2 regions of the Paenibacillus sp. FSL R5-0341 genome follow, and region 2 is predicted to be linked to the other one. Evidence: riboswitches for the same ligand, from Rfam matches in the RefSeq annotation. Region 2 holds a riboswitch; the other holds the start of a gene.
The links. A riboswitch is a leader RNA that binds a small molecule or an ion and turns the genes downstream of it on or off. The one in region 2 is predicted to bind FMN.
Positions count from the first base shown of each region.

Region 1: it holds a riboswitch for FMN, as region 2 does, so the genes downstream of both, ribD (bifunctional diaminohydroxyphosphoribosylaminopyrimidine deaminase/5-amino-6-(5-phosphoribosylamino)uracil reductase RibD) here and MKX75_RS16345 (DMT family transporter) in region 2, are expected to answer to the same signal.

Region 1 is NZ_CP150241.1:4,176,190-4,184,136, forward strand. Features, by position in the region: gene MKX75_RS18725 (DUF2953 domain-containing protein) at 1-634, opposite strand, end outside; gene scpB (SMC-Scp complex subunit ScpB) at 822-1,478, opposite strand; gene MKX75_RS18735 (segregation/condensation protein A) at 1,447-2,247, opposite strand; gene ribE (6,7-dimethyl-8-ribityllumazine synthase) at 2,352-2,819, opposite strand; gene MKX75_RS18745 (bifunctional 3,4-dihydroxy-2-butanone-4-phosphate synthase/GTP cyclohydrolase II) at 2,922-4,154, opposite strand; gene ribE (riboflavin synthase) at 4,187-4,855, opposite strand; gene ribD (bifunctional diaminohydroxyphosphoribosylaminopyrimidine deaminase/5-amino-6-(5-phosphoribosylamino)uracil reductase RibD) at 4,917-6,020, opposite strand; FMN riboswitch at 6,350-6,516, opposite strand; gene MKX75_RS18760 (hypothetical protein) at 6,690-7,947, opposite strand, start outside.
Region 2 is NZ_CP150241.1:3,666,681-3,674,627, forward strand. Features, by position in the region: gene MKX75_RS16320 (hypothetical protein) at 1-537, opposite strand, end outside; gene MKX75_RS16325 (amino acid permease) at 798-2,234, opposite strand; gene MKX75_RS16330 (amidohydrolase family protein) at 2,755-4,131, opposite strand; gene MKX75_RS16335 (CGNR zinc finger domain-containing protein) at 4,243-4,794, opposite strand; gene MKX75_RS16340 (DinB family protein) at 4,938-5,438, shown strand; FMN riboswitch at 5,523-5,676, shown strand; gene MKX75_RS16345 (DMT family transporter) at 5,821-6,801, shown strand; gene MKX75_RS16350 (amidase) at 7,057-7,947, shown strand, end outside.

The DNA.
Region 1 (7,947 bases), 510 kb from region 2:
CTTGGAGCACACGGGTAAGTAGCGTAACGCAAGCAACTAAAAGGGCTGTAATTCGAATCTTTACTCTACAATCGAGCTCTGTTTTGAACTCCATCTCGTCTGACCATACCGGCATAACCTGAAGCACGGGTGTATCATCGAAACGGATTTGATAGGTGAGAAAACCAATGATAATGGATTTGATGCTCCACACCCAGCCCGTCAGCACCGCTGTATATGCTGCATCACCAACACCAATGTGGGTAGACCAAGACAATTGAGTCATATGTACACGTGTGAGTGTTTGCTTGAGCCACAGCTTGAGCGCATCGGTCGCCCTTAGCATAACTTTTAAATCTTTGGTCCATTTCTTGACCTTACGTTTGTTAACCCGTTCACTTCCCTGGGCTTCCCCTCTGGAATGATTCATGGATTGTTCGGTCTTGACCAGGAAACCTTCCTTCATATTGCGAAAAACAATACTCGGGATTTCATAGTTAATCCGTACAATTCCATAAAGAAGACGAACATTAATATTGGCATAATCATCACTTTTATGTTTACTGAATGTAAAATGTACATGAACATTTGAGATGAGGACTGCGGCAATCAGCAATGCGAACAACAAACCGATTCCTCCAAGCCAAATCCACACAGGCCTTACCTCCAAGCCCTCAATTCTTTTCTCGTCTAGTATGGCACTCTGGATAGGAAAAAATTCACGTCTGACCTAAAAATCCCATTTCATATTTGTTTGGAAACGGTCCTGTTCACCGTCTATCTAAATCAACGCACAAAAAAACCGACCCCACTTTGGGTGTCGGTTAATATGAACTTGCAAATTAAAGTGAAGAATCCGTATTATCGTCTTCGTTGTCAAATTGACTTAGATCATCTGTTGGATCAGAACTTTCCGGTTCGAGTTGTTGCAGATCCAGTTTGTTGAATAACAGTTGTGTCTCTTCCTCCAGGTTCTCCGAATCCTCGAACAAGCCAGGTTCCGGAAGGTCTTTAATTGAAGCCAGTCCGAAATAATCGAGGAATGACTTGGTCGTTCCATACAGAATTGGTCGTCCGATCGCTTCGGCTCGTCCCACTTCAATAATCAGATCCTTATTCACAAGTGTATGAATGGCCCGCTCTGATTTTACACCGCGAATTTCTTCAATCTCAACCCTTGTGATCGGCTGACGGTATGCCACGATAGCCAGCGTCTCCAGAGCCGCCTGGGATAAGGAAGTTCGTGCTGGAGAGTACGCCAATTTCTCAAAATACACAGCATGCTCAGGCAAGGTACCCAACTGAACTACGCCGGCTATCTTGAGAATCTGTACACCCCGTCCCTGCTGAGAAAATTCATGAATCATCTCCTCAATCGCGTCCGTTACAAGCTCCACTCGCTGGTCGACGATCTCGGCAATTTGTTTGATACTCAGACCTTCTTCTCCGGACAAAAACAGCAGGCCTTCAATAATCGATTTCAATTTCGGAAAATCCATGATTCTTTGTTTCCCCTCTCCACTCCATAACGATATCCTCAAACATCCGCTCCTGATAACAGACAATCTGCTTCATCTTCATCAGTTCCAGCACCGCCAAGAAAGTCACGACAATCTCATGGCGATAGATATGCTCATCCATCAACTTCGAGAATAAAAGTCTGCCTCCCGGCCCCATGCTTTCCAAAGCGCCGATGACATCCCGTATCCGGTCCTTAACCGATATTTCATCCCGTTTGATCCGGGTTACAGTTGTACGCTTCTCAGCCTTGCGTAGCGCCTTCTGAAATGCAGCAATCAGGTCAGAGGTGTGTAATCCCTCAACCGGGTTAGAAGGGGCTTCTACAGGCATATAGGGGCGCAAGTCCTCGGGCTCTTTGGAAAAAATAAGGCTGCGTTCCCACTCCCGTTCATGAAGATGACGCGCAATTCCCTTGTACTTGCGATATTCTATCAGACGCGCAATCAGCTCTGCACGTGGATCATAATCTTCTTCTTCCATATAATCATAATCCTCGAAATCCTCAATTACCGGTGGTTTGGGCAGTAAAAGTTTGCTCTTGATCGACAGCAGCGTTGCTGCCATGACCAGAAATTCACTCGTAATATCCAGTTCCAGTTCCTGCATCGAATGCAGATACGCCATGTATTGATCGGTAATATCGCTGATGGGAATATCCTGGATATGAATTTCAGCCTTATCAATCAGATGAAGCAGCAGATCCAAAGGCCCTTCAAAAGTCTCCAGTTTGTATGTAACTACCGTCACTAGACGAATCCTCCCGCCAGAAAAATACAAAACCCTGCTAAGCCGTCCGAATCCGGTTTCCCGTTTTCGTCTGCGCAAAGCAGGGCACTACTATTAAATAAGCACTATTTTAGCTGTTTCGTCAAGTTTGCCATCTCAATTGCCGCCGTAGCTGCATCCCAACCTTTGTTACCCGCTTTGGTTCCGGCACGTTCAATCGCTTGTTCAATATTTTCTGTCGTAACCAATCCAAAGATTGTAGGCACGCCAGTTTTCAGATTAATTGCTGCTACCCCTTTAGCCATCTCGTTGCACACATAATCGTAATGCGTAGTGGATCCACGAATGACAGTTCCCAAGGTAATCACCGCATCATACTTGCCGCTCTCCGCCATTTTCTGCGCAATCAAAGGGATTTCGAACGCACCTGGAACCCAGGCTACATCCACTTCATCATCCTGCACGCCGTGACGTTTGAATGCATCAAGCGCTGCGCTAAGCAATTTACTGGTGATAAATTCGTTGAAACGTCCAACAACAACTCCATACCTGGATCCTTCTGATACTAAATGTCCTTCAAAAAATTGTGGCATTCAAGTCATCTCCCTAACGGTATAATGTAATGTAAGTAACGGAAATCCCTAAGTAATCACTTCCATAAATTACATGGTAAACATTGTTCATCTAAAACGCATTTACTCTTCATTCTGCTCAATATCATCAAACTTGAGCATATGCCCCAGCTTGGCTTGCTTCGTATGAAGATACACTGTATTGTCCTCGTTCTCTTCCATCTGGATCGCAACACGCTCTACAACTTCAAGTCCATATCCTTCAAGGCCTTTAATTTTACGAGGATTGTTAGTAAGCAGTCTGATCTGACGAACCCCAAGGTCTTTCAAAATTTGGGCGCCAATCCCGTAATCACGCAAGTCGGCAGCAAAGCCCAGCTTCAGGTTTGCATCCACAGTATCCAGACCTTCCTCTTGCAGCTTGTAGGCTTTGAGTTTGTTGATTAGCCCAATGCCCCGACCTTCCTGTCTCATATAGAGCAGAACGCCATTGCCTTCCTCGTTAATCTGTTTAAGTGCCGCATTAAACTGAGGACCACAGTCACAACGATGGGAATGGAATACATCGCCAGTCAAACATTCAGAGTGCACACGCACAAGTACGGGTTTGGAACCATCTATTTCGCCTTTAACCAGCGCCACATGCTCCTTGTTGTCCACAGCATTTGTATAGGCCACCGCTTGAAACTCGCCAAAGTCCGTTGGCATACGTACAGCCACTTCACGTTGAACCAGCTGCTCTTTTTCGTTACGGTAACGAATCATGTCCTGAATACTGATCAGCTTCAGATCATGTTTGCGGGCAATCTCCTGCAGATCCGGAAGTCTGGCCATTGTGCCATCTTCCTTAATCACTTCACAGATCACGCCTGCGGGATATGAACCACACATAATGGCCAAATCTACCGCCGCTTCTGTATGCCCGGCACGACGAAGTACACCGCCGTCTTTTGCAATCAACGGGAACATGTGACCAGGCTTACGGAAGTCCCCTGCTTTCGCTTCAGGATCGATCAGACCTTTTACAGTAATGGAACGTTCATGTGCCGAGATACCTGTTGTCGTATCTTTGTGATCCACAGAGACGGTGAAAGCTGTTCCGTGAAAATCCGTATTTTGTTGAACCATGGGTTTCAGGTTAAGTTCGTCCGCACGTTGTTGTGTAATCGGAACACAGACCAGACCTCTACCTTCAGTAATCATGAAATTAATGACTTCAGGTGTCGCCTTTTCGGCCAAAGCAATAAAATCGCCTTCATTCTCCCGATCTTCATCATCCACAACAATGACGGGTTTACCACGCATGAGATCGTATATGGCTTCTTCTATCGTGTCCAGAATGGATTGTTCTGACATGGGTCCACCTCCAGTTTATTTCTGTTCTCTATTTATGCAAATCCGTGATTGGCGAGAAAATCCTCACTGATACTGCGCGGCTTGCCAGCACCCGTCTCTTCATGCCCTCTCCCATACTGCAGCAGATGATCCACATATTTCCCCAAAATGTCGCATTCGATATTGATGGTATCCCCTGTCTTTTTCACATTTAGTACAGTCTCACCAATCGTATGCGGGATTATGGAAACCGTGAATGCGGTATCCGATGTATGGACAACGGTCAAGCTAATGCCATCCAGTGTAACCGATCCTTTGGGAATCAGATATTTGAACAACTGGTGATCATCAGGTTTGATCTCAAACACAATCGCATTCTGATCACGTGTTATACTGCCAATCACTCCGGTACCATCGACATGGCCCTGAACGATATGTCCGCCAAAACGCCCGCCGGATTGCATGGCCCGCTCCAGATTAACTTTACTGCCAGATTGCAGCTGACTGAGATTGGTATGGCGATAGGTTTCAGGCATTACATCGGCGGTAAAACCTCCACCTTCGAGCGTTGTCGCAGTTAAGCACACGCCGTTCACTGCTACACTATCACCAATTTTCAGATCGTCCATGATGGCGGAAGCTCCGATATTCAGGACCATCGCTTCGCCTTTCCGACCAATACGCCGGATCTGACCGACTTCTTCCACCAAACCGGTAAACATGCTGCCGCCTCCCTTCTTTAATTTATAAAGAGTCTAACTTGTTTCTTTAAAATTCATTTATTTATTCAGGCCACACCGGAATACCGCCAATGCTGATATTATCTCCAACTTTTTCGATCTCCAACTGATTCAATTGAATCGCCTGATTCATACGTTCCACACCTTCGAAGCGGAAGCTTCCAGGTGTATCATAACCGCCTACAATCTTCGGTGCGATAAACATGAGCAGTCGATCGACCAACCGTGCCTCCAGCATGGCTCCATTCAGAGTGCCCCCACCTTCAAGCAAAATCGAACCAATCTCACGCTCACCCAACTTGCTAAGTCCGCTTAACAGATCCACACGTGGTCCAGGACCACAGCGTATAATCTCAACACCGTAAGCTTCCAAACGTTCAGCAGCTTCAGGACTGGCTTCGTCTGTGGTGAGAACCCATGTTGGAGCAAGACCATCCTTAACCATTTTGGCACCTACGGGAAGACGCAACTTGGAATCCACCACAATGCGCACCGGACTAATGCCTTCCACTTGTAAACGGGTTGTAAGTTCCGGATTATCGGCAATCACTGTGTCGACGCCAACCATAATTCCCTGGTGACGATGACGAAGGGCATGCACAATCTCACGAGCGGGCTCGTTGGAGATCCACTTGCTGTCTCCGCTGCGAGTAGCAATTTTGCCATCCAAAGTAGTAGCCGTTTTCAGTGTCACAAAAGGTAGACCCGTTGTTATAAATTTAATGAATTTTTCATTCATGCGTCTTCCACGCTCACGCAGTACGCCAACTTCAACTTCAATGCCTTGTTGACGAAGCATGCTGATGCCCCTGCCGGATACTTGCGGATTTGGATCTTCACAACATACCACAACACGTTTCACCTTTTCATGAATCAGGCGTTCACTACAAGGTGGCGTCTTGCCATAATGACTACAAGGCTCAAGTGTAACGTATACCGTACTTCCTTCTGCATCACTGCCTGCCATGTTCAGTGCATGCACTTCCGCATGACCGGTTCCACGTTTCAGATGGCTTCCCAGGCCTACTATACGTCCCTCTTTCACAACTACACACCCAACGACCGGATTAATTCCTGTCTGCCCCTGTGCTCGTTCCGCCATATCAAGTGCCAGTGCCATATAAAATTCATCATTGATCATTTCCAAATCCGTTCACCCCGCGGTTTAAAGTCTTAGTCTTAATTATGAAAAAATCCCCGTCGAACAATCAGTTCGATGGGGATGATGAGAGACAAATGTCAACAACAGGAGTGAAATGGATACAGCACGCCAACACTTTGCCCAAAACTTCATTTCGGGCAAGTGAAAATAGACACATACCTTAATGAACATCAATTACAGGTAAAGAGCTTCTATAGTGTGGCATATGTATGGAACTGTCCGGCGTACCCGGATCTTCCCTGCACAGTGCAAAACATCACAAATAGTGACTGTGCAGCAATACTCCTGCTGAATGCAAACCTGTTAGGTCTGCACCTCTCCTTCTCCCATCCAGACTATACTGTCGGTTCTGGAATTACACCAGATCAGCCATCTGCCACAGGCAGACAGGTCACGGACTTTGCATCAAGTGCTGGACTTGTGTCCTTACACTTCCTGCATCACCGCCGGTAGGGAATTGCACCCTGCCCTGAAGGATTGCTTTCGTTATTAATTGGATGTTAGCACTTTAATGCCAAAAAATCAATTGTTTTTTGTTCCTTTTTGTCACATACTAACTTTTAATAAGCTAAGAAACAACAAAAAACCGCTTCCTCCAAGGAGGTACGGTTTTTGCTTGGAGGCATTTCACATCCAACCATCCATCGCATCATTCTACATATCAGGAAAACACCAGCTCGCCATATGCTTTAATTCTTTGGCATTATGAAATGGAATGCGATCAGGTTCTTGCAGGGACGAAGTGGGAAGCGGAAACTCTCTTGCCACTCTTCTGACCCAACTTGTCGAATCAATAGCAATAGCAGAGCATTTCCAGCGACCATTCGCTCTCGGTCGAAACGTCCCATGTAAATCTGCTTTTGCCGGCATCTCTGGAAAGACACCATCCAGATACTCTACGATGACACGCTTGTCTCTGACTTCATGACAGTATACCGTCACCCACACACCTTCCCGAACACGAACAGCATACACATCTCCAGACTGTACCTCCCCGGTACCTGCATCAGGAGATGCCTTTGGCACTTTCCCGCGGACACTTCTCTTTTTCTCCAATGCACCTAAGATTGTGTCCTTTACTGCTGGACTCTCTTCAGGCTTATCCGCAAGAGATATATTACTCAGATCAAAATCATGGAATATCTTGTTCAGGTTGCTCTCATTGATTCCGACAGATGAGTCCCACCACGCCAGAGGCGCCTGCACTTCAACCCGCACATTTGGACGCTCGTCACGCTGTATGTAAGTCGTAAATTGGGTTATCATTCCGGGATGTTCCGGCGTATCCAGTATGCCAATCAGAGCTAACGTCTCAAGCAAGTCACGGTAGGCATATTCTTTTTGGGTAGGCAAAAGACGTTCCTTCTTGAGCGCTAGCGCTGCCTTGCTGTAGCGTGTTTTGGGAGGTAATTTGCGCAACACCGTTAACACCGCACGAAATGTCCAGCGGTCGTAATCATTTGGTATTGGAAGCTCCTGCGCTGTAGACAGCTCTCGAAGTGCCAGTACTTGTCCAAAGGGATCTCCGTCCAACGGGGTTCCATTAGTCATGCGCCAATACCATTGCAGCGTCGTGTCGGTTGCTTGGTCTACGCTTAATCCACAGATTTTACAAGTGCTTGAAGATGGATACGGCGTGTGTTCATGCTCTGGCATACTGCTTGCAATAAGCTTGCCCGTAAGAAGCGAGCGCCAGATCATGGACGCTGACCACAAAGAAGAGACAAAGGCCTGCGCTGCATCCTCTATCGTCCATTGATTCGCAAGTTCTTTCAGCTCAGTGATCGTTTCATCATGTTGCGGACGTACAAATCGATTCGGTTCATGCACCGCTGCCTCAAGAGCTTCTCGATCCTGTGCGGAAACACTATCTGGAACGACATGTCGCGATGCCTGCTGGTCTTCGTCCCAC
Region 2 (7,947 bases):
ATGGTTTCTGCTCCACACAGCTTGAGATGGCAAAGCCAACGACGCTGATTCTGCCGGGAAAAGCGATATATATACGGTAATCACCTGCGCGTACTTAACCATTGCAAGTTGTTCAGGTTCGAGTGTGCCTTCGGCAATACGAGGTGTTTTCATATGCAGGGAGATTCGAAGTTCGTATTCCCCCTCTGTAAATGTTGCCCAACCAAAATTAACAGGCTGTTCAACACCTTCAACAGATGTAATGGAGATCGTGCTATCCGGTTTCAGGTTAACAGCATATTGTACATAAGCGAGCTCCTGACCATAGATGATATTGGCATCTTGACGATCGACCGGTGAATCCAACTGTTGTGCAATGACAGATACTTTACGTCCATCCTTCAGAAGGCGCTGCGGATCAATATCCAACTGTAAAGCTTGTGAATTCCCCGAATCTGAGACAAGCAACTGAGCCTCCGCAAGTACGGCTGAATCAGCCAGTGCAAATCCAAAAGCTGCATTTTGATGATCTGAATTCGTATGTAATGGTGTGTTCATGATACATCCCCTCTCTTATGTCTGATGGCATGTCACATCCCCAAATATATTTCATATTTGACTTAGCCGCAACCCCGGCTCCTTGATTATGTTAGTCACGCCCCTTATTACTTACCCATATATGAAGAAAATTCCAACCTTCCCCTGCTGTTATCGTCCTTTATCTTTCTATATAAAAAAAATCCCCATCCCGCTTCGCCTAAGCGATACGACATGAGGAAAAATGAAGATGTTCTCGGTTAAAGACGTTCTCGACTAATCTATTTATCCTTCGCTCTGAAAGCACTGGAGATCCGACGTGCCGGATTAAGATGACTGTAATGCCGTCCATACGCAAAGTAGATAATCAATCCGATGATCAACCAGGCAAAGAACGTAATCCATGTCAGCGCCGCAAGGCGTGTCATCAAGTATACACAACCCAATGCACTCAGAATCGGAATCAGTGGCACAAGTGGAACGCGGAAGCCACGTTTGAGATCCGGGTTATTTTTACGCAACACGATAATGCCCAGACTTACGACTGCAAAAGCAAACAACGTTCCGATGTTCGTAAGCTCCGCCAAATGTCCCAGCGAGATGAACCCGGAGAACAAAGCCACGATAATGCCCGCAACCCATGTCCCTACCGCTGGTGTCTGACTCTTGCCACTAACCTTGGAGAAGACCGGCGACAGCAGTCCGTCACGAGACATGGAATAGAGCAGACGTGTCTGACCATACATCATGACCAGCAATACGGTCGTAATACCGGTAATCGCTCCAAGAGATACAATCCATGACAATCCCTTTAATTGAACAAATTCAAATGCAAACGCAACGGGATCACTTACATTCAACATGTTATACGGCACGATCCCTGTCAGGATCAACGATACAACGATGTAGAGAACGGTACAGATCGCGAGTGAAGCAATAATTCCGATCGGTAAATCCCGTTGTGGTCTCTTAACCTCTTCTGCCGCAGTGGAGACCGCATCAAATCCGATGTAGGCAAAAAATACGGTAGCTGCTCCCGCAGTTACACCTGAGATACCAAAAGGCAAAAATGGCTGCCAGTTGGTTGGCTCTACATAGAAAACACCTACACCAATGAAGATCAACACCACGATAATTTTAATAGCTACCATGATGCCGTTCGCACGAGCGGCTTCCTTCACTCCTCGGGTAAGCAGGAAAGTGATAATTAACGTAATGACCGCAGCTGTGATGTCAAAATAGGTTCCCTTTTCCGGACTGAACGCACTCGTTAGCGCATGGGGTAACTCCAACCCAAATCCGGACAATAACGTTTGAAAATAGCCCGACCATCCGCTGGCTACCGCCGCACTCGCGAATCCATATTCCAATATTAGATCCCATCCCAGAATCCAGGCAATCACTTCGCCAAAAGCTGTATAGCTATACGTGTACGCACTACCCGATGCCGGTATGCTTGATGCAAATTCCGAGTAACATAATGCGGCGAAGGCACATATGATACCTGCCAGCAAAAATGACAGTACAAGTCCCGGGCCAGCATACGTTGCGGCAGCTACACCGGTCAGTACGAAAATGCCTGTACCAATAATGGCACCTACCCCGAGTGTGGTTAAGTCCAACGGACCGAGCGCCCGTTTCAGTGCACTGTTGTTATCGCCCCCGGAGCCAATTGGTTTTTTACGAAATAAAGAAGATCGTTGTTCGTTCTCACGCATAGTCATGTTCCTCTCGTCATGAATCTTGAATGTGCTATGGATGTAGCAGAGATTGGATGGCTTCCCATCTGTTCTATGAAAAAGTCATTTGTTCTATCTTATCGATCACCTATAAAAACCTATCGAATTCTACACGTTATCGCGTTGCTTGGTTAAATTTATTTTTGGAGATCACTTATTTTGTTCTTTTTCCGCGAAAATTATCATGATCTGTTGCACGTGGTTGAATATGAAAATGGATTTAAAACAAAACTGCGTATAATTTATATTATGCGCAGTTTTTGTGAGTCTTATTTTCGAAGACAATTATATTAAATACGTTGTTATATGAAGTTAAGAAAAAGAGAGCTCTTTTCGTCTTTTTCCGCTGTCCCATCCTACCTTATCCTGTCTAATTCGACGATATGCAAGCATGTTAAAGAGCCACATAGCATTATGCGGCCCTTTATCTTTTACTATAGGTAGAGGTGTATATGAGAATAGGAACTAAACTTATTTCAAATTTATATAAAAAAATGATTCACGAGAAAGCGATTCTCTCCGCGTCCGACATCCGGTATTGCGATAACAAATAATCTTTGCTTTGCATCGCCGCATGACGAATCGAATCCAGATCAACATTCAACAGCTTACCATCTCGCTTCACGAGTCTACCTGCCACAAAGACTGTATCCACGTTGGATGGATTGGCAAATTGCACAACAGCGCCGATTGGATCATGAACGGGGAACATATTCAGATCGGTGGTACGAATCATGATCAGATCTGCTTCCTTCCCTGGGGTTAACGTACCCACCTTCTGCTCCAATCCCAATGCTTGGGCACCAGCTGAAGTTGCAAATCTCAGCACTTGGCTGGACTGCAAGTTCAACTCACCAGGCATCTCACCCTGCTGCAGAAGTTGTTCATTGGCTCTGGATCGTTCAGCCTGAAGTGCAAACTTCATCTGCGAGAACATATCTCCGCCTGTGGACGTCACTACATCTACACCAAGTGTAGGGGTTCCCCCATGTTCAAGAAAATAGCCGGTGGCCGGATATCCATGCCCCATCATCATTTCAACCTCAGGTGTGACCGACAAGGAAGCACCGCTATCTGCCAGCATTTTGTATTCATCCATGCCCATGGTGTTACCGTGAACAATATTCACTCGTGGACTTAACAACCCCGCTTCATACAAGTGACTAATCGAGCGATCTACAGATCCCCAACTGCCAAATCCGGCATGCATGGAACAGATGGCATCCAGCTCTTGAGCTAGCTCGATCTCCTTCACGGTTGTATCCCAGTGACTGAACTCTGGACCACGAATAGCAAGCCCGTAGGTGAGCAATTGATCTCGCGATGAAAAATATCGTTCTTTGACTCTTCGCACATCATTCGAATAAGTGAGTTGACTATCGCGATTCCAGTAGTTCGTCTCACCAGGTACTCCGTGAGCAAATACCGCCCGAATCCCTGCATCCTGAAGTCCACGAATCAGCTCATCCGTGTGCTCGGAAGAATACGGCATGCTCCAATCCAACACTGTCGTCACTCCTGCATTAAGCGCTTCCAAGGAACCGAGCAGGTTAGCAATATAACTATCTTGTGGACGGAGCTTGCTTCCCATCGCACCATAATAGAGATTTTGCAAATAAACGGGCAAGGACCAGTTGGTTCCCGCTGTTTTGACAAGTGATTCCCACACATGCCGATGTGTGTCCACCAGCCCAGGCATAATAATCATGGATGAAGCATCAATGACCTCCGCATCCGGAATATCCAGGTCGGGCTGAACCGCCGTGATCAAGGAATCCTGGATCAGAACGTCCGCCCTCTTATACTGTCCAACTCGAGCATCCATCGACAACACACAGCCATTTTTCAACAGATAACTTGTCCGCACAAGACACATCTCCCATCTGATTTGGTTTGAAAGACGATCATATCCTGCATACAAATCTGTACTGCTTCTGACTATTTTTTCGCTAGTATATATACATTATATAGTTATTGTTAATATTTTTCAATTTTGTATTTTACGTTTAGCCCGAAATCTTCTGACCTTCATCAGATTTCCACACATCTTATCATCACAGTACTTCTGTGTTCTGCTTCGGGTATCATCATAGAACATCCAGCGACAATCCGAATTATCACAAATCCGAATCCTGCCCCCTTCTCCCTCCACCAAAGTTATAGCAAAATCAGCAGCTACTTCAGCCATCACCTGATGCCAATGAGCTTCTACGGCTACCAGTTGGAGCTTCAGTTCCTGATCAATTGTAGTCAATGTTCTTCTCACATGCCCTGCTTCCATAACGCCATTCAACCAATTACGTTCCTTATCTGTTATGGATACTCCGGAAGATAAACGGGCTCCAAGGGACAGCAATTCATCCCGGAAGTTTCTCATCGACAACTCATCTTCTGGGGATGCAGGAACAGAAGCTTGCAGCTGCCAACGATCCAGAAAATCTTGCTGCCAGCCCGCTTTCCCAAGTCTGTCCTCCGATCGATCTCCCCCACGCCAGTCATGATAATCGCTGTTTACAAAATCGGTCCATAACCTGTCCATATATACCCCCGTTTATCGTAACCATCTAAGTAAATAAAGAAGGTTACAACTCATCTTTGATGTGTTATATTAAGTGTAACCTTATTAATCAGTTTTAGCTAGTTACATCACAAATCACAATTATACGCAAGGAGGAAAAGGCAATGACAAAAACAACAGCACTAGATGTGTTACTTATTCAAAAGGATGATACCTGGGATCAATGCAACTGGATTGTACCTTTGTCGAAATCCTTGGAGGGTCTTACAGCAGAACAAGCAGCCTGGATTCCACCCTCAGGGGGATTAAGCATCTGGCAGTTGGTTAACCATATGTATTATTACAACCATCGCTTATTATGTCGCATGCAAGGTAAGGAGCCTACCCTTCCTGCTGTAGACTCCAATGAATACACATTTGGGAATTCCGGAGATGCAACGGACGCAGCTGGATGGAATACACTGCTACAGGGTACAACTCGATTAGCCCAGCAGTTGCGAGATCAATTGGCTGCACTACAAGAGTCAGATCTTGAAGCCGCATATATGGACTCCGAAGAGAAATGGGCACACCAATTAGCTCGCTGGGTACTCCATGATGCGTATCACGCAGGTCAGATCGTGCTTCTTCGCAGACAGCAAGGAAGCTGGAATATCATTTATTAAAAATAATGCTTGAACTGCTAGCGCTTACAGGAATAAGATGAACTTATTAATGTTACAGCTTGTTCAACACACTATATAATTGAATAGGATCTTCGGGGTAGGGTGCAATTCCCGACCGGCGGTGATGTTCTTCGGAACCAGCCCGCGACTCGCTACATGTTCTTAACGAAGGACATCTAGCGACTGACTTGGTGTGAATCCAAGGCCGACGGTACAGTCCGGATGAGAGAAGATCAACACATTGACATGCTGTTCACGGGAAGGCCTCTTTCCTGACGCATGTCCTTGGATGAGCCCCCGTTTATTTGGTATATACCAAAACGGGGGCTTTTGTCGATTTTGCCAACTGAAGATTACGTGTTCTGACGAAGGAGTCCTGAATATGGAAAAGACATCATCAGCATCAACGGTTTACCGCAAGGAACGAAGTAACACTGGATTCTGGCTGGTTGTGCTCGGCGCCGCCCTATGGGGTGTGGATCCACTGTTCCGTATTATTTTGCTTAAAACGATGACATCCACACAGATTGTACTGGTGGAACATATCATTGTCAGTCTCATTGCCATTCCCGTGCTGTGGAAATTCCGGGCTGATCTGAAAAACTTGCGTGCACGCCACTGGATTGCCGTGATCTTTATCTCATGGGGAGGATCAGCACTCGCAACAGTATTGTTCACGATGGCACTAACACATAACGATCCGAACACGGTCTTGTTACTGCAAAAAATGCAGCCGCTCTTCGCCATTGTTCTGGCTAAGTTATTATTAAAAGAAACGCTGCCTCGTCGCTTTGGCGGACTTTTCTTCATTGCATTATTAGGTACGTATCTACTTACATTCGGCTTTACATTGCCGCTGGGTAACTGGGACAACTGGATTCATGCAGGCAGCCTGTTATCCCTTGGAGCTGCTGCTTTATGGGGAGGTTCAACCGTTATGGGCCGACTGATGTTAGGGCAGGCGCGTTATGAGACAGTCACCTCCCTACGCTTCGTTGTTGCTCTTCCGCTCCTGATCTTTATGACATGGAACGAAGGTGCTGCCTGGACACTCCCATCCGGGACAGGAGAACAGACTGCTGTCATCCTCAATATTCTCGGTCAGGCTTTGTTACCAGGATTACTCAGTCTTCTGTTGTATTACAAAGGTCTCTCGTCAACCAAAGCCTCTGTTGCAACTCTCGCGGAACTTAGCTTCCCGATGGCAGGTGTGTTGGTGAACTGGATTGCTTTCCGTACATTGATTACATGGGAGCAGCTGCTTGGCTTTATCCTGATCTGGGTCGCCCTCTTCGCCATTTCCAAACAGCAGGAACGTTCATCGACAACGGCTGATGCAGCACCGAAGCTTCGAACAGAGTAAGCGGATATATCCGAGAATCAGATATAAACCAATAATCAAATATAAAATAAAACCATTGCACATCGCATTAGATGAGCAATGGTTTTATTATTTCCATTATCAATAACTCCAACCTTCCGCTCTTTTCCCTCCTCTCATACCGAATATCCACTTCATCGGACTACGTCCCTTCAATGTTTTGTCTTTTATCTAATCCGGTGGTACGATGACATATGGAATAATAGATGAACTATATTCAGAGAGGAACGATCATTAATGTCTTCATTCTCATATACCTCCTACGACGCCGTAGGTTTGGCTGAACTGATCCGATCCCGGGAAGTATCCCCAGTTGAATTGTTGGAAGCGGCGTTTGCACGCCTTGAAGAAGTAAACCCGCAGCTTAATGCGGTCATTCGTACATATGAAACCCGTGCACGGGAGGAAGCTGGCTTAGTTCGCCCTGGTGAACAACCTTTTGCCGGTGTGCCCCTGCTTCTGAAAGATATTTCTCAATCCTTGGAAGGTGAATTTCTAACTTCAGGCTCACGTTTGTTCAGCGAGCATCGCGCATTACGTCATTCGAATTTTGTCACTCGACTGCGTGATGCAGGTTTTATCATCATAGGACATACCAATACGCCTGAATTTGGTTTGAAAAATATTACCGAGCCCCGTCTTCATGGTCCAACTCGCAATCCATGGAATATCAATCACTCCCCAGGCGGGTCAAGTGGTGGTGCCGCGGCAGCTGTAGCTTCCGGTATCGTTCCTCTTGCCGGAGCCAGTGACGGAGGCGGTTCGATCCGTATCCCGGCTTCTTTTAGCGGCTTGTTTGGTTTGAAACCAACTCGCGGACGCACACCTGTAGGACCAGGAGTTGGTCGCCAATGGCAAGGTGCGTCGATTGATTTTGCCCTCTCTCGCTCGGTTCGGGACAGTGCTGCATTGCTTGATACGTTGCAAGTCATTCAGCCTGAAGCAGCGTTCCATGCTCCACTCTTTCCAGGCAGTTACTTGGCGGATATGAGCTATCCACATCAACGTAAATTGAGAATTGCGTATACAACGGATTCGCCAGTCGGCACACCTGTCAGCGCAGAAGCCAAAGAATCGGTATATAAGCTCGTTCGCTGGTTGGAAGAACAAGGTCATCATGTTGAAGAA